DNA from 3 places in the Roseovarius sp. EC-HK134 genome. Region 1 is predicted to be linked to each of the others. Evidence: riboswitches for the same ligand, from Rfam matches in the RefSeq annotation. Region 1 holds a riboswitch; each other region holds the start of a gene.

Region 1 (6,681 bases):
TTGGCCGCATAGAGCGCCAGATCGGCATCGGCCATCATCCGCACGGGTTCGGGGCTGTCATAGGCACAGCTAAGCGTGATGCCGATACTGCCGGAAATCCGACAGTGCTGCGCGCGATAGGGAACCGGCTCTTCCAGCCGGGCAATCATCCGAGCTGCCAAATCGCCCACGGGTGCCCGCTCTGTCATGCCAAGCAGCAGGATGACGAATTCATCGCCCCCCACCCGCGCGATCAAATCATCGCTGCGCACCTCGTCGCGCAGGCGCCGCGCCACCTCTTGCAGCACATGATCGCCCGCCGCATGGCCCAATGTGTCATTCACCTGTTTGAAAAAATCGAGATCGAGATGCAGCAGCGCGAAATCCTGCTCACTCTGCATCAACCGATCCAACACATGGTCAAGGGCGCGGCGGTTCCGCAGCCCCGTCAACATATCCGTAAACGCCTGCTCTTCCGCGGCAATGCGTGCGCCCTGCAAGCGCAGGTTCAGCTTGCGCGAGGCGTCCATCGCGGCGGATTTTGCCTCGATCAAATAGAGCATCTCGGTCGTCAGATCCGTCGCCGCAAAGTCAGCGCCGGTCAGGTCAAAGTCGCGCACCGCCTCGACCACGGAAATCCCGAACGAGAGATTCACCACCGCCCCGCCCCCCGGTAATGGCAAAAGCACGCCCTTGAGCGCCGTATGGGGGGGAGCACGCAAGCGCAGCCGAAGCCGCGCCCCGGCGCAGGCCAGAAGATCCGCCATATTCCCCGCCTGATGCGGGCGGCGCAGTTCGATCAGATCCAGAAACCGCATGCCCTGCAGCGCGCGCGCACCAAAGAGCTTGGCGAAGGTTGGCCCCGCCTGCACCAGATGGCCCTCGGCGTCCAGAACCGCATGCATCGGGCAAAGCCCCGCAAGCAGCGCCAAAAGCCCCCTGTCCTGAACAGTCATGCCGCGCTTTCCCCAAGCCCCAGAGCAAAGGCCCGCCCATGCGCGAACCCCTCATCCAACAAACGCACCTCAATGATCTCATAGTCCGCGCCATCCCCCTGATGCTCGACCAGCGCAAGCGCGCCATAGTCATCCGCCATGGCGCGCAAAAGCCCGACCACCACCGGGCCAAGCCGCAGATCATGCCCCTTGGGCAGCCCCACATGCAGAGCATAAACCCCCGCCCCCCGGTCTTGTAATTCCAGCGCAGGCAGCCCCAGATCGGCGACTGCAAGGCGCGCGCGCTCTGGCAGATCATCAAGAGAATGCAGAAACTCCACATAATCCACCCCCCCAAAGCGCAACAGACGGCGCAGCGCCTCGGTCGCGGGGTGCGAGACCAGATAGGTACCGATATCCTCAAGCAGATCGTCACGCCCGCGCGCCAATCGCGCGCCAACCGCGGTCAACACCTCTTCGGTGATGCGCGCCTCGTAGACCATCATCGCTTCAAACTCGGTAAAACCCAGGTTCAATCGTTGAATCGTGCCAATCCAGACATCGCGCCCATAGGTATCCCTGACAAATCGCTCAATCGCGCGGTTGACCAGCCCGTGCATGGCACCCTCCTCTCAGATGCCTGCATCCTGACAGCCAAGGGTTAAGGCCCCCTGAACATCTAAAATCTTCACTATATTGCAGCCCCTATCGCGCCCTTGTCATCGCAGAGCGCTGCGGCTACATCTGGGGCATCCGTTGGGGTGCCCCTTGGGGCTGAGAGGTCTTGCACCAACCCATCGAACCTGATCCGGCTCGCACCGGCGGAGGGAACGGAAACCGCGCAGCGGCGCGCCATCCCCCTGCCCGCGAGCCCTGTTTGAAGAGGCCGCGCATGACCGCCCCGCCCAGTCTGACCCTTGATGGCCACGCCCGGATTGGCGCTGTCCCGGTATTTGGCCCACTGCGGCTGACCTTGTCCGCCGGGCGTATCACCTGCCTGCTCGGCCCTTCGGGCGTGGGCAAAACCACGGTGCTGCGCCTGATCGCCGGGGTGGATGAGGTGACAGAGTTTACCGGCACGATCACAGCCTCTGATGGCGGGCCACTGTCAGGGCGCATGGCGCTGATGGCACAGGGCGACATGCTGATGCCGTGGCTCGATGTGCTGGGCAATGTAACGCTTGGGGCGCGGCTGCGCGGGATGCCGCGCGACGTGGCGCGCGCGCGCGAGATGCTGGCGCGGGTCGGTCTGGCCGACCATGCAGACAAGCGGCCTCATGCGCTCTCGGGGGGGCAGAAACAGCGCGTGGCACTGGCCCGCACGTTGATGGAGGACCGCCCCATCGTTTTGCTGGACGAGCCGTTTTCGGCCCTCGATGCCCGCACCCGCGCGCAGATGCAGGATCTTTCGGCCACACATCTGGCAGGACGCACAGTCCTGATGGTCACACATGACCCGGCTGAGGCCGCGCGCATGGGCCATGCCATCCACATCCTGACCGAAACCGGGCTAGAGGATGTGACCCCGCCCGCAGCCCCGGTGCCACGCGCCGTGGATGACCCCGAAACTCTCGCGGCGCAGGGCCGTCTTTTGGCCCGCCTGCGCGCCCCCGCCTGACAGGAGAAAAAGATGCGCCCCACCGAACACCTCAAATCCCTTGTGGCCACCGATTGGCAGGCCGCCACCCGGCATCCCTTCACCGATCAGCTTGCGGCGGGCACGTTGCCCAAGGCCCGCATGCTCGCCTATCTGCAACAGGATTACCTCTTTATCGAAGATTTCGTGCGGCTTCTGGCCTCTGCCATCGCCCATGCGCCCAGCCTGCCCGATGCGATCCCGGCGGCACAGTTTCTCGGGCTGATCTCGGGGCCGGAGAATACCTATTTCCTGCGCGCAATCGCGGCGCTTGGCGGAACAACAGAGCCACCTGCAACGCCCCATCCGATCACAGCCGAATTTCAGGCACTGATGCGCGCGGCGGCAAAATCAGGCAGCTATGCGCAGATGATTGCGGTCCTCAGCGTGGCCGAATGGACCTATCTGGATTGGGCCAGCCCGCATGCGAACCGCGCCGCAGACTTGCCTTTCTGGTTCGGGGAATGGATCACCCTGCACAGCGGGCCGGGGTTCGAGGGGGTTGTGACCTATCTGCGCGGTCAGCTTGATCAGGTCTGGCCCAGCCTCACCCCCGAGGATCAAGCCGCCGCGCAATCCGCCTTTGTTACGGCAACACGTCTCGAACGCGCCTTCTTTGACGCGGCCCTTGCCGGATACCCCGCCGCATGAGCCGCCTTGTCACCATCGCAAGTTCGACAGCCCTTGCACTCGTGCTTTGGCAGGCGCTGGTGACGCTCGCGGCGCTGCCGCCCTTCATTCTGCCCGGGCCGGGCCGCGTGGCGGAAACCCTCTGGGCCAGCCGCGCGCTGATTGCCCATCATGCCACCATAACGGCGGCAGAGGTATTGATCGGTCTGGCCTTGGGCGCGATCTTGGGCGGTCTTTCGGCGATTGGTCTGGCCTCTTCGCCCATGGCGCGCCGGCTTATCCGCCCGATCATGGTATTCTCCCAAGCGATCCCGGTCTTTGCCCTCGCGCCCATCCTCACGCTCTGGTTGGGCTATGGCCTCTGGTCCAAGGTCGCTATGGCGCTCCTCATCATCTATTTCCCGGTCACATCGGCCTTTTTTGACGCGCTGATGCGCACGCCGCCGCAGTGGCTCGACCTCGCGCGCGTCATGGGGGCGAACCGCGCGCGGCTCATGTGGCATATCCGCGTGCCCGCAGCCCTGCCGGGCTTTGCCTCGGGTCTGCGCCTCGCGGCCGTCTATGCCCCCATCGGGGCGATCATCGGCGAATGGGTGGGGGCCTCCAAGGGGCTGGGCTATCTCATGCTGCTGGCCAATGGCCGCGCCAAGATCGACCTCATGTTCGCGGCCCTCATCGTGCTGGCAGTGCTGACGCTTTGCCTGCACGCCGGGGTGGACCGTGGGTGTCAAAAGTGGCTGGATGGCAAGGCGGTGGGGTGAAGGCGGGGCTCTGCGTAGGGTGATGCAGTGTCAGTTTGGGGGTCGCTTTGCGCTCATTGCTTGCGGTTGGGAATAAGCTACGATGTGAGCCGAACTTGTGGATCTGGGATGCCGCTTGATGTCACGAACTCTGGGTCCGATACTTAACCCTATGGCACCAGAGGCCATGACCATAACGCTAAGTCGCAGAGCTTTTCTAAGTGAGTTGCTCAATGCCGCTTTGCTGTCGCTACCGCTACCGATGGTTAGCCTGGCTGGCGTCTATTTCTAATTTCACAACAGGGATGTTAACCTGATTGGCCTCGGTGTCAGCGTGGTTACCATTTCTGCACTGACGGGCGTTCCTTTGATTTTCTACGCGTCGCTTAGGCTAAACGCTGCGACCCTAGCAAGGGAGCGGGTATACTCAGGTGTACCAGGTCAACTGATACACAAGCCACTCGAAGGGCCGCTCCTGCTACGGCGCTCTATGGTGGCGGGCTCGGTCAAATCTCGCGCTCTTGCGATGTTCTCCGGGTGCATTGGTTTTGGCCTAGAGTTCCTGCTCATGTCGTACCTGACGGGCGGCGGCGGGTTCTTTGTTCTTTATGCTCTGACTGGCGCGATGCTCGCCGTTCAAGCGATAATAGCTGCAAAACTCATTCGGTGAACGGGAACTGCGTTCCGCCCATCGCGCGCCCAGAAAGCAATCCCAAACCCCATCTTCTTCTTGGTCCAAATACTCCTTCCCGCCTCTGGCCCCGCACTCACCCGCCAGACGTGTGCGCCATGAAAAAGATCGCCTCCTGCCCCAAATCCATCCGGATTGCCATCCTAGGCTTGGGCCATGAGCACCTTGCCCCCGACCCGCCTTACGCCTGCGCCGCGCCTCTCGGCCTTTGTCGATGCCGAGAATATTCCCGTGACGCACGCTCGGACCATCCTCGATCTGGCCCGCCGCTACGGTGACCCCGACCTGCTGCGCGCCTATGGCAATGTTGGTCTTCTGCCGGACTGGGACAAGCTGCCCGGCTTTCAGTTCATCCACTCCGGTTGCGGCAAGAATGCAACCGACATGCTGATCTGCGTGGACGCGATGGAGCGCGCGCTCTCGGATCAATGCGCAGCGGTGCTCTTGGTCAGTTCGGATCAGGATTTCACCCATCTTGCCACCCGTTTGCGCGGCTATGGGCTGACCGTGATTGGGGCCGGAGAGGCCAAGACATCCGAGCGGTTCCGCGCGGCCTGTTCCGTGTTTGAAGAGTTGGAAGGGTGTCGCGAGTCGGAGAATCCGACCATCTTTGATGAGACAGATGCGCGCATTTACAGGATTATAAAACGTGACAGCAAGCAAGGCAAAGGCGTCGCTGTAACCCATCTCTCAAATCAAATGAGAACCGAGCATCAATTCTGCATTTCGAAGCATCCGGATAAGACGTGGAAAAAATATCTCAGTAACCGCAAGGCTATTTACGATGTGACCCTCAATGATGGACTTAACATGGTCCGCTACAGGCCCGAAGCGTTCAGGCTCGCAACCGCCTGAACCAAGTCGGCTGTCATCAAGAAGGTTCACCACCTTTTATTCTGACCTGCCCTTTACCATAATCACCCCTGCGCGGAACAAGGCATGCCACGCGCCGCCGCGTCAATCGCTGGGCCGTCCGTCGCACCGAAGGTGCGCCGCTTTACATCGGCACGCCTTTTGCGTGACGGCCTAGCGACCGCACGGCCTTTCACTTGAGATTAACACCCCCTCAGAAATCCGTCGGCGCCCCACCCTCAGCCTTACGCCGCGCCACGAAATCTGCCAGTTCCTCGCGCACCGCGTCCTCCATCGGGGGGGCCTCGAACCCGGCGATGATGTCCTGAAACACCTGATGCGCGCGCGCCGGGGTCCAGACTGCACCTGCCGCCTCCCATGCCTCGTAATTGCGCCAATCACTCAGGAAGGGTTGATAGAACGCCGTCGTATAGCGGTCCTGCGTGTGCTGGATGCCAAAGAAATGCCCCTTGTCTCCCACCTCTCGGATCGCCTCGATTGCGATATCGTCAGGTCCGGTGGCGGTCAGCATCGGGTCCATATAGCGCTGAATTTGCTGCAAAATTTCGCAGTCCATGATGAATTTCTCAGGGCTTGCAATCAGCCCACCCTCGAGCCAACCGGCCGCATGATAGACCATATGCGCCCCCGCCTGCACCGCCGACCAGAGACTGTTTGACGTCTCCCACATCGCCTGCCCATCGGGCACATTGGCGGCGCAGACGCCAGAGGCACGCATCGGCAGCTTGTAGAACCGTGCCAATTGCCCGGTCATCTGTGTCGCGCGCATATATTCGGGCGTGCCAAAGGCAGGTGCCCCGGATTTCATGTCGACATTGCTGGTGAAGGTGCCAATCGCACAGGGCGCGCCGGGGCGGATAATCTGCGCGAGAACCACCGCGCAAAGCGCTTCTGCGATCGACTGCGCCACCGCCCCCGCCATCGTCACCGGCGCCATGGCCCCGGCCAAGGTGAATGGCGTCACCACCAGCCCTTGACCGCGCCGCGCCAGACGCATCCAGCCATCCAGCATCGGATAGTCATGCTTCAAAGGAGAGGTCGAGTTGATGTTGGTATACATCCGCGGGCTGGCCTCGAATTCCTCGTGGGTCAGCCCCCCCGCGATGCGCACCATTTCCATCACATCATCGACCCGCTCTGCGCCCAAGCTATAGGCGTGCATCGCCTTGTCGGTGAGCGTCAGCTTGTCATAGAGCA
Region 2 (6,681 bases), 640 kb from region 1:
GAATTCGAGCAGATGGGCGTTTGTTTCGACCGGGGCCAGATCGTTGATGGCCACGACTTTGATGTCTTGGCGATCCGAGTCGAGCAAAGCGCGCAGCACGTTGCGTCCGATACGACCAAATCCGTTTATGGCAAGTTTCAGGGGCATGGCATCCTCCGAGAGTTATGTTAGCGCTAACAATTGACGGCGAACATAAACGAATTTCGAAACGAGTCAATGCGGAGGAGTGTCAGTTGCGTTATCGCCAAAAGGCGACATATTCGATCAGATCAATCAGCTTGCGCCCGAGGAACAGGGTGGATTGGCTATCGTTCAGTATGACATCGGCACCGATCGCCACTAGGACGATCCCCCCAAGGCCAATCGCGATTGTGTTGGTCATGCCGCGCGCCTTTGCCGTCTGCGTCTCGCAGGGTATGCAACAGAGGCTGCCGCCATGCAAGCCGGATCAAGGGCCGGGAGGGGCCTGGCCATAGGGCCGGAGGCGCAAAACGGCCCCCGGTGCCGGGCACCGGGGGCGTGCGATCAGGTCTGATCACTCGTCAAGGGGCAGGTAGATATCGCCGGCTTCGCGGAACTTTTCGGCCATCGCCGCCATACCCTCTTTCTGGGCCTCGGCGCGGATGTCGTGGCTGATCTTCATCGAGCAGAATTTCGGCCCGCACATCGAGCAGAAATGCGCCACCTTATGCGCCTCTTTGGGCAAGGTCTGATCGTGGAAGTCGCGGGCGGTTTCCGGGTCGAGCGAGAGGTTGAATTGATCCTCCCAGCGGAATTCAAAGCGCGCGCGGCTGAGCGCATCGTCACGCCGCTGCGCCCCCGGCAGGCCCTTGGCAAGGTCGGCGGCATGGGCCGCGATTTTGTAGGTGATGACGCCGGTTTTCACATCGTCGCGGTCGGGCAGGCCCAGATGTTCCTTGGGGGTGACATAGCACAGCATCGCACAGCCGAACCAACCGATCATCGCCGCCCCGATGCCGCTGGTGATATGGTCATAGCCCGGCGCGATATCGGTGGTGAGTGGCCCAAGGGTGTAGAACGGGGCCTCGTGGCAGCATTCAAGCTGCTTCTCCATATTCTCTTTGATCTTGTGCATGGCGACATGGCCCGGCCCCTCGATCATCACCTGGCAATCCTTGCGCCATGCGATTTTCGTGAGTTCGCCCAGCGTCTCCAACTCGGCGAATTGTGCGGCGTCATTGGCATCGGCGATAGAACCGGGGCGCAGCCCATCGCCCAATGAAAAGCTCACGTCATATTGGCGACAGATGTCGCAGATGTCTTCGAAATGCTCATAAAGAAAGGACTCGCGGTGGTGATGCAGGCACCACTTGGCCATGATCGAACCGCCTCGGCTGACGATGCCTGTTACCCGATTTACCGTCATTGGCACCATGTGCAGGCGCACGCCCGCATGGATGGTGAAATAGTCCACGCCCTGTTCGGCCTGTTCGATCAGCGTGTCGCGGAACACCTCCCATGTCAGGTCTTCGGCAATGCCATTCACCTTTTCCAGCGCCTGATAGATCGGCACGGTGCCGATGGGCACGGGGCTGTTGCGGATGATCCATTCGCGCGTGTTGTGGATGTTGCGGCCCGTCGAGAGATCCATCACCGTATCCGCGCCCCAGCGGATCGCCCAGACCAGTTTCTCGACCTCTTCCTCCATCGAAGAGGTGACGGCGGAGGTGCCCATGTTGGCATTGATCTTGACCAGAAAATTGCGGCCGATGATCATCGGCTCCAGTTCCGGGTGGTTGATATTTGCGGGGATGATGGCGCGGCCTGCCGCAATCTCTTGCCGGACGAATTCGGGGGTCACGTAGTCGGGAATATTCGCGCCCCAGTCGTTGCCGTCGCGGTGACAGGGTGTCAATTCCCGCAGCTGGTTTTCGCGGATGGCCACGAATTCCATCTCGGGCGTGATAAGGCCTGCGCGGGCATAGGCCAGTTGGGTGGGGGCCGCCCCCGGCTTGGCGCGCAGTGGCCGGTGCTGAACCGGAAACTCCGGCACCAGTCTATCGCCGGTGACAAAGCCGTTATCCTCGGGCTTGACGTGGCGGCCCTCGTAATCCTCCACAGTCCCGCGTGCCATGATCCACGAGCGGCGAAGCGGCGGCAAGCCTTGGCGAATATCGGTGGTGCGGTCCGGATCGGTATAGGGACCAGAGCTATCATAGACGGCCAGCGGTGCCTCGCCTGCGGTGGGATGGGTCGAGATTTCGCGCATGGGCACTGCGATTTCGGGATAGTGCTGGCCGTTCACATAGATTTTTCTAGAGGCGGGCAGGGGGCCGGTGGTCACGCTAGGGGTGATGTTCTGGGTGGGGACGTTCATTTTGGTGCTCCTCGAGTCAGTTTCTACAAAGAGACCAGATGAGCGTGGCAGGGAGGCAGGAGGGCAGCATATACGCCCCGGTTCAGGCCATGGGATCTGCCGGAACGTGGCATGATCGCGAGCCCTAGCTTCCTACGCCAGTATCAACTGGGTCAGGTTCAAAGGGTCGCGACACTGCAATATCTGCAAAGATGGTTGCCAGCCGCCTCTCAGTCCCTCAGTTGGGACTCCCCTGCGTAGGAAAAGCGTATGCGGTAACAGAGGGCCGCGCAACCCGAAGTTTCGGGCCTGCGAGCCCAGAGGCAGATCGGCGCGTTCCAATGGCAAAGCGCCGGGCCGCGCGTATCGCGGCCCGGCGCTGCACAAAATGTGAGGGCTTGTTTACTGCAACCGGCCCATGGCGACGGCGACATCGGCCATGCGGCAGGAAAAGCCCCATTCGTTGTCATACCATGCCAGCACCCGCACCAGACGGTTGCCGATCACTTTGGTCTGATCAGGGGCGAAGATCGAGCTTTCCTCGGTGTGGTTGAAGTCGATGCTGACCTTGGGTTCGGGATCATAGCCCAGAACGCCCTTCATCGCGCCAGCGGCGGCCTCGGCCACCACGGCGTTGACATCGGCCTTGGTCACATCGCGCTTGGCGACAAAGGTCAGGTCCACCGCCGAGACATTGGGCGTGGGCACGCGGATGGCAGAGCCGTCGAGTTTGCCCGCGAGTTCCGGCAGCACCTCACCAAGCGCTTTGGCGGCCCCGGTCGAGGTGGGGATCATCGACATCGCGGCGGCGCGGGCGCGGTAGAGGTCATTGTGGCGACGGTCCAGCGTCGGCTGGTCACCGGTATAGGCGTGGATCGTGGTCATGATGCCGCTCTCGATCCCGATCGTATCATTCAGCACCTTGGCCAGCGGCGCGAGGCAATTGGTGGTGCAAGAGCCGTTCGAGATCATCCGCTCAGAGGCCAAGAGCGCGTCATGGTTGACGCCGTAGACCACGGTGCGATCCACGTTCTTGGCGGGGGCCGAGATCAGCACCTTGCGCGCGCCGCGTTCAAGATGGGTGCGGGCCTTGTTTCCATCATTGAAATTGCCGGTGCATTCGAGCACCACATCAACCCCGTCCCAATCCAACTCGTTCATGTCATAGGTCGAGAACATCTGGATCGGGCCGCGCCCGAGGTCCATCGTCTGGCCCTCGACGGTGATGGGATGGGCAAAGCGGCCATGCACGCTGTCATAGCGCATCAGATGCGCTGCGGTCTCAATCGGCCCGGTTGCGTTCACCTTGACCACCTTGATATCGTTGCGCAGGCTTTCCGAGATATGGGCAAGCGTGGCGCGACCGATACGGCCGAAACCGTTGATTCCTACGGTGATGGTCATGGGCGACTCCTGATAGCTGAATTGGCGTCCGTATAGACGGGGCAGAGGACGCCGGAAAGCGGTAAAAGTCGTTTTCCAGTTGGAATACAGGATGTTAGCGGTAACCTTGCGGGGGTTGGCGTGGCTTTGCCGGTGATTGCGCTAACGCAGGATGGCAGGTTTGGGCGATCAGAAGGCGCAGATTTGCCGCCAAGACATAGAGGCGCCCGAGAGCGCCCCTGTCGTTGATCTGCCAGTCCGAACTAGAGGAACGTGAAATCATCCACGGTGAGTTGCGCGGCGGTGATGCCTTCGACGAGGATCGTGTTGCCATTCACCGTCATCTGCGCGCCGCCCGCGACGTCGACGATATTCATCGCCGTGACGAACCCCGCGAGACCGTTACCGCCGTTGTTGATGTTTTCAACGCCAGTATCGGGATCGAAACGGCGGATGAAGAAACTGTCCAAACCGTCCTCGAAATCGGTGATCACATCCGCCTCGCCATCGAAGAAGGCGCTGAAGACGAATTGATCGGCCCCGGTTCCGCCAGTGATCACGTCATTGCCAGCACCTGCATTGATCGTGTCATTGCCCGCGCCGCCGTCGATCGTGTCGTTGCGCCCGCCGCCGGCGAGGAAATCATTACCGTCGCCGCCAAGGATGCTGTCGTCGCCTTCACCGCCGCCCACGCTGTCATTGCCCGCACCGGCATCAATGGTGTCCTGTCCGGTGCCGCCGCCGATGTCATCCGCGCCCTCGCCGCCGTCGATGAGGTCATTGCCAAAGCTGCCCGACATGCTGTCGTTGCCATCGCCGCCCGAGAGCGTGTCGTCGCCCGCGCCGCCTGCGACCACGTCATTGCCTGCGCCGCCGGTCACGGAATCCGCGCCAAAGCCGCCGCCCAGAATGTCGTCACCATCGCCACCGTCCAGGGTGTCATCCCCCAGACCGCCGCCGATATTGTCGTTGCCCGCCCCGCCAATGGCCAGATCATTGCCATCAGAGGACGAAATCCGGTCATCGCCAGCACCGCCGTCAAGGGTGTCATTGCCCTCGCTGCCGCTGAGCTGGTCATTCCCGCCGCGCCCCTCGAGCCGGTCATCGCCACCCAGACCGCTGAGCGTGTCGTCAAGCGTGGCCCCGAGCAGGGTGTCATTGCCTTCGGTGCCTTCGAGGTTGAGCGAGACCGGATCAGCGGTGGTGACGGTTTCGGTCACTGAGGCAGGCACCTCGGCGGCAGAGTCGAAGAACGAGCTATCGCCTGTCAGGGCAAAGTCGAGCACGGCGTTTTCGAAATTGGGCGTGCCTTGGATCAGGCCCGCATCGAGCGCCGCAGCAATCGCGGCATCCCGCACCGCCGGGTCGAGCGTGTCGAGGCTGACAATCTCGCCGGGGAATTCGGGCAAGTAAAACCCATCAAGGCTTTCGCCCGCGTCATAGGTAAAGAGGCTGTCCGCCTCAGAGGCGACGCGCCAATCCTCGCGGTATTGACCGTAGAGATCGGCAAAGGCAAAGGGACGGGCCAGCACGGTGCCATCGGCGCGCGCGACATCATTGCTGGCGTCGCCGTCGCCATCGCCCAGCAGACCTTCGAGACGACCCAGCAGCTCTTCGTTGAGGCGCACGTCGATATCAACCCGCCCGTCACGCACGATCACGCGCACCTGGCTGTCGCCATTGCCGACCACGTTATCTGCGCCCGCATAGACGATGATATAGGTATCGCCTTCACGGAAAATACGGTCATTGCCAACCGCGACAGAGCCGAAATCCTCAATCTCGGTGGCCACGCCGCCGATATGCAGCGGGGTCGCGTCATTGGCGTCGATCATCACTGCCGTGCCGCCGAGATTGGTGGCGATGGCCTGATTGACGCTGACGTTATCGCCCACTGGCACCATGCGCGCCTGAAGCTCGAAATCGCTGTCGGTGCCACGCAGCAGCACGAATTCGCCCGCCGCCTGGAAATCATAGCCGACGCCGTCGAGTGTCGCGAGATGCGGGTCACCCGCAACCCAACCGCCCGCGCCGACCGGCGGCAGAAGCGGGACGATAGAGTCGACCACGCCGCCGTTGCGCACGGCAAAGTTCCAGATGCCGATCAGTCCGGTATTGCCGGGGATCACATCCAGGCTGAGGATTTCATCCTGATTGCCGGATTGCGGCAGCTCAAAGAACGTGCCTTCGACGCCGGTGCCCGATGTATAGCCCGCGCGCGCAACCGTGCCGCCAAGGCCGTTGGTGCCGCCGCTGGCGTTACCGGTTGTCCAGTTCACCTCTTCATAGCGGAACTGAATGTCGAAATCGCCATTGCCACGATCCGTGAGGATAAGTTGGAAGGCGTTGAGCAGGTCGGTGCGCGAGCTAAAGTAGCCGACATCGTCCCATGTGACGATAAGTTGGTCGCCCAGCGTGTTGAAATCCCAATGCACAAGGTTGCTGCCTTGCGAGTTTCCGCCCGGGGTTGGGGCAACTTCGCCGCCGCGGGTGTCGACATCCGCAAAGAACGGCGTGATGTTGGGATTGTTGCTGACGCCTGTGATCACGTCGGGCGTGAAGGTGCCGCGCGGTCCGGTGAAGGTCACCGAGCCGTTGTTGTTGATCCAGAGACCTTGGTAAACGGTGCCAAAGAAATTCAGCCCGTTCTCGAAGATCGGGGTGATGTCGATCTGTACGGTTGAGCCGTCATCGTTGCGGGCCAGAAAATCCTCGCCGAACCCGGCATCGCCGCCCAGACCCCGGATCAGGCCGGGGCTGGTGTTGTCTGGGTTGAGCAGCACATCGGTGCTGATGTTGTCGAATTGCAGGCGCTGGATATTGACTAGAATGTCGGTGTCGCCGGTTGCGGTATGGGTGATAGTGCGCTGTGCACTTTCATTCACGCCGGTGCTGTAATCGGCGGCATTGCCCGCGAAGACGGCCGTATCGAACCCCGCGCCCCCATCCAGCAGATCGTTACCCGCGCCACCTGTTAGCGT
Region 3 (6,681 bases), 1.8 Mb from region 1:
CATAGACGTTCGTTCAAGCCGGTGCACAACATATTGTATCAAGAAAATAACTAACCCTCTGATTCAAAAAAGAATTTGACGGCGAATCGGGTTTGACTCATCTTGGTCTCCAACGACCAGAGCGCAGAAGCGCCGGGACAGAGGCAGAAGATGACGACAATGACCAAAGCCAAGGGCGCGCCTGCGCTCCCTCTCAATACGATTATCGCCGGGGATTGCATCGAGGTGATGAACAGCTTGCCAGAGGCAAGCGTTGATCTCATCTTTGCTGATCCGCCTTATAATCTACAGCTCAAGGGCGACCTGCATCGACCCGACAATAGCCAAGTGGATGCAGTCGATGACGCGTGGGACCAATTTGCAAGTTTCGCCGCCTACGACAAGTTCACCCAAGACTGGCTCAAGGCGGCGCGCCGCTTGCTCAAACCTCATGGGGCAATCTGGGTCATCGGCTCTTATCACAACATCTTTCGGGTCGGTGCGGCGCTGCAGGATGCGGGCTATTGGATCCTGAACGATGTGATCTGGCGCAAATCCAACCCGATGCCGAATTTTCGCGGCAAGCGCCTGACCAACGCCCACGAAACGATGATCTGGGCGTCGAAATCCGAGGGTGCGAAGTACACCTTCAATTACGAGGCGCTGAAATCGCTCAACGACGGGGTGCAGATGCGCTCGGATTGGGTGCTGCCGCTCTGCACCGGGCATGAGCGGCTCAAGGATGACAACGGCGACAAGGCGCATCCGACGCAAAAACCCGAGAGCCTGTTGCACCGCGTTCTTGTCGGATCGACCAATCCCGGCGATGTCGTACTGGACCCGTTTTTTGGCACGGGCACCACGGGTGCCGTGGCCAAGATGCTGGGCCGCGATTACATCGGGATTGAACGTGAGGCAGCCTATCGCGGTGTTGCGGAAAAGCGGCTTGCGAATATCCGTAAATTCGACCGCGACGCGCTTCAGGTTTCAACATCCAAACGGGCAGAGCCCCGTGTGCCCTTTGGTCAGTTGATCGAGCGCGGAATGTTGCGCCCCGGTGAGGTTCTGACCTCGATCAACGGCAAAGCGGCCAAGGTGCGTGCCGATGGCACGTTGGTGGCCGATGGCGTTAACGGCTCGATCCATCAGATCGGTGCGCATCTCGAAGGCGCACCCTCGTGCAACGGCTGGACCTATTGGTGCTTCAAGCGCGAGGGCAAGGTGGTGCCCATCGACGTGCTACGCCAGCAAATTCGCTCGGAAATGGAAGAGCGACCTAACTGATTACCCAGACACCGCCGGTGCCCAAGGCCTGACTTTCTCGGGCACCATTGACTTGCCCCGCCCTCATGGCGGGGCTTTTTTTGTCATCGGTCCGGTGCAGGCGTGACCAGATCAGCCATCTCGGAAAAAAGCATATCTGGCTGCAACAGTCTGTGTTTCATATCCCAAAGCGCCGCAATGCGCCCCTCCGACAGCACATGCCCGGCCATCGCACCCAGCTTGGTGCGCACGTCCGCTTCGGGCATGGGGGCCTCTGGGCCGCCACGCGCGTTGACATCGCCTGAGGTCAGTCGCCGCCCGTCCTGCAGGATCGCCGTCACATCAGACCAGCGCCCGCCGGGAAAGCGGACAGAATGGCGCGGTTCTTCACGCACCGTGATCCGCGCGTGCAGGCGGGCGACCTCCGGATCATTCAGGCCCGAACCGGTGATGTGCTCTGGCCCGATGCGCCCATGCACCAGCAGCGTGGCAAGCGCAAAACCCAGCGAATACTGCGCCTCGCTCGTCGTCTTGGGAAGGCCCGGAAAAAGCGCGGCGGATTGGGCAAATGTCGCCACTTCAAGCCGCTCAATCTCTGCGGCGCGCAGCCCTTGCTCAACCATCAGCACACGCACCCCTTCCAGCGCGCCATGCGCCCAACGGCAAATCGGATAGGGTTTGATGTAGTTGCGCAGGATGGTCCAATCCTGTCCCAAATCTTCCCAAATATGCGCCACGTCTTCTCTCTCGACCGTAATCGCGGGCGCGCCGGTAAAGCCGCGTTCTGCAAGAAACAGTGACGAAATTCCTACAAGCGCCCCCATTCCCGATCCGTCATGCAACATGGTAGGATTGGCAATTTCGCGCATCATCTGGCTGCGCGGCCCATGATATTCCGCGATCCCCATAGCCTCGCGCAACACATCCGAGGGTTGCCCACGCAGATGCGCCCCAAGGGCCGCAACACCCAGCGCATTCCAAGCGCCCGAGGTGTGATAATCGCTGACCGTGGCATGAAGCGCCACACCGGCCCGTGCCGCCACCTCATAGCCCATCGCAAGCGCAGTGAGCGCCTGCCGCCCGGTCAACTGTGGATGCTGCCCAGCATAGGCAAAGAGCGCTGGCACCAGCGCGCAGCCGATATGCCCTTTGGTCGGGTTGTAGCCGTCATGCCCATCAAGATTGTCGATCTGCGTAGCAAGCGCCCAAGCCGCCCCAGGCATGGCACAGGTTCGCCCGTCAAATAGCAAAGTTGCGCTGTGTTTGTCACTAGAAGCCGCATGAAACTCTACCGCGAAATCGCGTACGATCTGACCCACCTCCAGTGTCGCGGCCCCCGCAGCGACGCCGAGCGTATCAATCAGCAGGAGGGCAATACGCTCCAGCACCTCTTGCGGAACGTCAAGCGCGGGATCGAGCACGAATTTCGCGACGCGGTCGAACTGAGGGCGGTCTAGAACACAGGACATCTGAGCAACTTTCTGCAAGAGGGACTGCCCCAAAGTGGCGTTTTTACACGCCGGTTTGACGGCTGTTTGCGACATTTCCTGTCTCGCATTCTCCTCTTGCAGCGCGCAGAACCGGCTGTTAGCAATCAGGCATATCCGTTGGGGTGCCCGTGTTCAGGGCTGAGAGGTGCAAAGCCAACCCATCGAACCTGATCCGGGTGATGCCGGCGTAGGGAACGGACCTCAGCACGCCCGGCGCGCACTCCGTCCGTTTCCCCGCAAGATGAGAGGAACGGCAGATGATTGCCACAGCTTTGACAATCGCGGGCTCCGACAGCGGCGGCGGCGCGGGCATTCAGGCAGATCTCAAGACGTTTTCGGCACTGGGCGTCTATGGAACGAGCGTGATTACCGCCGTGACAGCCCAAAACACCTGTGCGGTGACCGATGTGCATCCCATCCCTAACGCGACTGTTGAAGCACAGATTTTAGCTGTTTTAGGCGATATCAGGGTCGATTGCATCAAGATCGGCATGCTGGGCGACGCAGGTCTCATCGAAACAGTGGCGCGGGCTCTGGCGGAATATCATGGCCCCATCGTCCTTGATCCCGTGATGGTCGCAAAATCCGGCGCGCGCCTTTTGCCGGACGCTGCGCGTGCCGCCCTCGTGGAACACCTTGTGCCACGTGCCGATCTCCTCACCCCGAACCTGCCAGAGGCGGCAGCACTTTTGGGCATGTCAGAGGCGCGCGACAGTACGGAAATGCAGGCGCAGGGCGCGCTTCTGCGGGACATGGGTACCGTGGCCGTCTTGATGAAGGGCGGGCACGCGCAAGGCGAGACTTGCACCGATTGGCTGATTGCTGACGCAACATACCGCCTCGACGCCCCCCGCATCGCCACGCGCAACACCCATGGCACTGGCTGCACACTATCATCGGCCATTGCGGCACATCTCGCAAAGGGACTAACCTTGCCAAAAGCGGTTGAAACTGCCCATGGCTGGTTGCATCGCGCCATTCTCGCCGCAGATACGCTGGAAATTGGCAAGGGCCATGGCCCGGTGCACCACTTTCACGAGGTTTGGACATGACAGGGCCTGTCACCATCCGGGGCGCGGGCATCGTTGGCCTCTGCGTGGCAACCGAACTTGTCGCGCGTGGCATTGACGTTACTTTACGCGATCCCGCACCATCACCCGGCGCGCATGCCTGCTCTTGGTGGGCGGGCGGCATGCTGGCCCCATTTTGCGAGGGCTTTTCCGCAGAAGAGCCGGTGGTGCGATTGGGTCAAGCGGCCGCCGATTGGTGGGCGGCACAGGGAGTTGAGGTAATCCGACGGGGCTCGCTCGTTGTCACCTTGCAGCGCGACCGCCGCGAACTGGACCAATTCGCCCGCCGAACCAAGGGGCATCGATTTGTAACAGGCGAAGAATTGGCCATGTTAGAGCCGCATTTGGTTGAGCGCCACGACCGCGCACTTTTCTTTCCTGATGAGGCGCATATCAATCCTCGCGCGGCACTGCACCATCTGCACAAGCGCCTGGTGGACGCAGGCGTGCGATTCGAACAAGATGCGGCAGAGCCTCATGGTTCGGTGATCGACTGTCGCGGCCTCGCCGCGCAGGACAGTTTGCCCGATCTGCGGGGGGTCAAGGGAGAGATGCTGGTGCTGCGCAGCCGTGATGTGACCCTGACAAGGCCCATTCGCCTGTTGCACCCGCGGTTTCCACTCTACATCGTGCCACGGGGCGATGGTGTATTCATGCTGGGTGCGACACAGATCGAGAGCACAGAGCGCGGCCGTGCCTCGGCTCGGTCCGTGATGGAGCTGCTGTCGGCTGCCTATGCTCTGCACCCCGCTTTCGGCGAGGCGGAGGTGCTGGAAATTGGCGCTGATGCGCGCCCTGCTTTCCCCGACAACCTTCCGCGCCTTTCCCGCAAGGGGGGCACAGTTTATGTCAACGGCCTCTTTCGCCACGGCTTCCTCTTGTCGCCTGCGGTGGCGCGTATGGCAGCAGAGATGGTCTCGGGCGATACTCAGAAACCGGAGTTTTATCATGAAGATCACGGTTAACGGCACTGTGCAGGACACCGCTGCACCATCGCTTGATGCGCTGCTGATCGAGCTGGGTTATGGCGCGGCCAAGGTGGCGACTGCAGTGAACGAAAGTTTTGTTCCTGCCGTATTGAGGCCAGAACAGAGACTGAATGACGGCGACCGGATCGAAATCGTCGCACCACGGCAAGGGGGCTGACATGCCTGTTTTCTACGAGACCGAGATCACCTCGCGGCTGATGCTAGGCACTGCGCAATATCCCTCGCCCGCGATCCTCGCCGATGCCTTCAAACGCTCTGGCGCGGGCATCGCCACCGTCTCTGTGCGGCGTGAGGCAGGGGGCGAGCGCGCGGGCCAAGCGTTTTGGGATATGATCCGCGACCTTGATGTGCGCGTGCTGCCCAATACCGCCGGCTGCCATTCGGTCCGGGAGGCTGTAACAACGGCTCAGATGGCGCGGGAACTGTTTGACACGCGCTGGATCAAGCTTGAGGTGATCGGCCACGCCGACACCCTGCAGCCAGACCCCTTTGGCCTGGTCGAAGCGGCGCGCATCCTGACCGAGGACGGATTTCAGGTGTTTCCTTATTGCACAGAAGACCTTGTGCTCTGCGAGCGCCTGGTAGAGGCGGGATGCCAGGTGTTGATGCCTTGGGGTGCCCCGATTGGTACGGGGCTTGGCCTCAATAACATCTACGGCCTTCGCTCTTTGCGTGCGCATTTCCCCGATCTGCCGCTGGTGATCGATGCAGGCCTAGGCCTGCCAAGCCAAGCGGCACATGCGATGGAACTAGGCTATGACGCAGTGCTGCTTAACACAGCCGTGGCCAAGGCAGGCGATCCGGCGTCGATGGCCGACGGGTTCGCCCGCGCATTGGAGGCAGGGCGCCTTGCCTATGAGGCCGACCCGATGGAGCCGCGCGATATGGCCGCCCCCTCGACCCCCGTGTTAGGAAGGGCCTTTACCTGATGTCTCTGCCGCGTTTCTATCCGATTTTCGATCACACGGACTGGCTTCGCCGCGTGCTGCCACTTGGTGTTAAACTCGTGCAGTTGCGCATCAAGGATCTTACGGGCGAGGCCTTGAACGCGCAAATTACGCAGGCACAGAGCCTATGTCGGACCCATGGTGCCACTCTCGTGGTCAACGATCATTGGCAAGCCGCGATTGATGCAGGCGCGACTTGGGTGCATCTGGGGCAGGAGGATCTCGACACCGCCGACATTCCCGCCATGCGCCGTGCCGGGCTGAAGCTGGGGCTTAGCACCCATGATCATGCGGAGCTTGACCGGGCTCTCTCGCACGATCCCGATTACGTGGCGCTTGGTCCGGTCTATCCTACCATCCTGAAAAAGATGAAGTGGCACGAACAGGGTCTGGACAAGTTGACCGAATGGAAGCGCCTGATCGGCGACGTTCCCTTGGTCGCCATCGGGGGCATGTCGGTTGAGCGGGCGGGTGGGGCCTATGCGGCCGGGGCGGATATCGTTTCTGCCGTGACGGATATCACGCTCAATCCCGACCCCGAGGCGCGGGTGCAGCACTGGATTGAGGTCACGCGATGACCCGTTATGCGCGTCAGATCGCCCTGCCCGCGTTTGGGGTTGCTGGTCAGGATCGGCTTGCGGCAGCGCATGTGCTGGTGGTGGGTGCGGGCGGCTTGGCCGCCCCGGTGCTGCAATACCTCGTGGGCGCAGGGGTGGGGCGCATCACGCTGATGGATGGCGACCGGGTCAGTCTCAGCAACTTGCACCGTCAAACGCTGTTTCGCATGGCGGATATCGGCCAACCAAAGGCGCAGGTTGCCGCGGCACACATGACCTTGCTAAATCCAGATTGCAAGATTTCAGCCGTATTAGAGCCGCTTGATCCGGTCAATGCACCGGGCCATGTCGCGGTCGTTGATCTTGTGCTCGACTGCGCTGACAGT

Evidence for each region. A riboswitch is a leader RNA that binds a small molecule or an ion and turns the genes downstream of it on or off. The one in region 1 is predicted to bind thiamine pyrophosphate.
Region 2: linked by a shared signal. The riboswitch ahead of thiC (phosphomethylpyrimidine synthase ThiC) and the one ahead of GC127_RS17710 (ABC transporter ATP-binding protein) in region 1 are both predicted to bind thiamine pyrophosphate.
Region 3: linked by a shared signal. The riboswitch ahead of thiD (bifunctional hydroxymethylpyrimidine kinase/phosphomethylpyrimidine kinase) and the one ahead of GC127_RS17710 (ABC transporter ATP-binding protein) in region 1 are both predicted to bind thiamine pyrophosphate.

Annotation. Positions count from the first base shown of each region.
Region 1 is NZ_LR701544.1:2,848,683-2,855,363, reverse strand. Features, by position in the region: gene GC127_RS17720 (GGDEF domain-containing protein) at 1-935, opposite strand, end outside; gene GC127_RS17715 (heme NO-binding domain-containing protein) at 932-1,534, opposite strand; TPP riboswitch at 1,662-1,761, shown strand; gene GC127_RS17710 (ABC transporter ATP-binding protein) at 1,807-2,532, shown strand; gene GC127_RS17705 (TenA family protein) at 2,545-3,201, shown strand; gene GC127_RS17700 (ABC transporter permease) at 3,198-3,941, shown strand; gene GC127_RS17695 (NYN domain-containing protein) at 4,768-5,466, shown strand; gene GC127_RS17690 (trimethylamine methyltransferase family protein) at 5,678-6,681, opposite strand, start outside.
Region 2 is NZ_LR701544.1:2,211,271-2,217,951, reverse strand. Features, by position in the region: gene gap (type I glyceraldehyde-3-phosphate dehydrogenase) at 1-147, opposite strand, end outside; gene GC127_RS22870 (hypothetical protein) at 239-382, opposite strand; gene thiC (phosphomethylpyrimidine synthase ThiC) at 536-2,338, opposite strand; TPP riboswitch at 2,451-2,582, opposite strand; gene gap (type I glyceraldehyde-3-phosphate dehydrogenase) at 2,720-3,721, opposite strand; gene GC127_RS14640 (nidogen-like domain-containing protein) at 3,964-6,681, opposite strand, start outside.
Region 3 is NZ_LR701544.1:1,097,320-1,104,000, reverse strand. Features, by position in the region: gene GC127_RS09200 (ribonuclease HII) at 1-54, shown strand, start outside; gene GC127_RS09195 (site-specific DNA-methyltransferase) at 151-1,263, shown strand; gene GC127_RS09190 (MmgE/PrpD family protein) at 1,347-2,711, opposite strand; TPP riboswitch at 2,841-2,943, shown strand; gene thiD (bifunctional hydroxymethylpyrimidine kinase/phosphomethylpyrimidine kinase) at 2,990-3,784, shown strand; gene GC127_RS09180 (FAD-dependent oxidoreductase) at 3,781-4,767, shown strand; gene thiS (sulfur carrier protein ThiS) at 4,751-4,948, shown strand; gene GC127_RS09170 (thiazole synthase) at 4,950-5,720, shown strand; gene GC127_RS09165 (thiamine phosphate synthase) at 5,720-6,316, shown strand; gene GC127_RS09160 (HesA/MoeB/ThiF family protein) at 6,313-6,681, shown strand, end outside.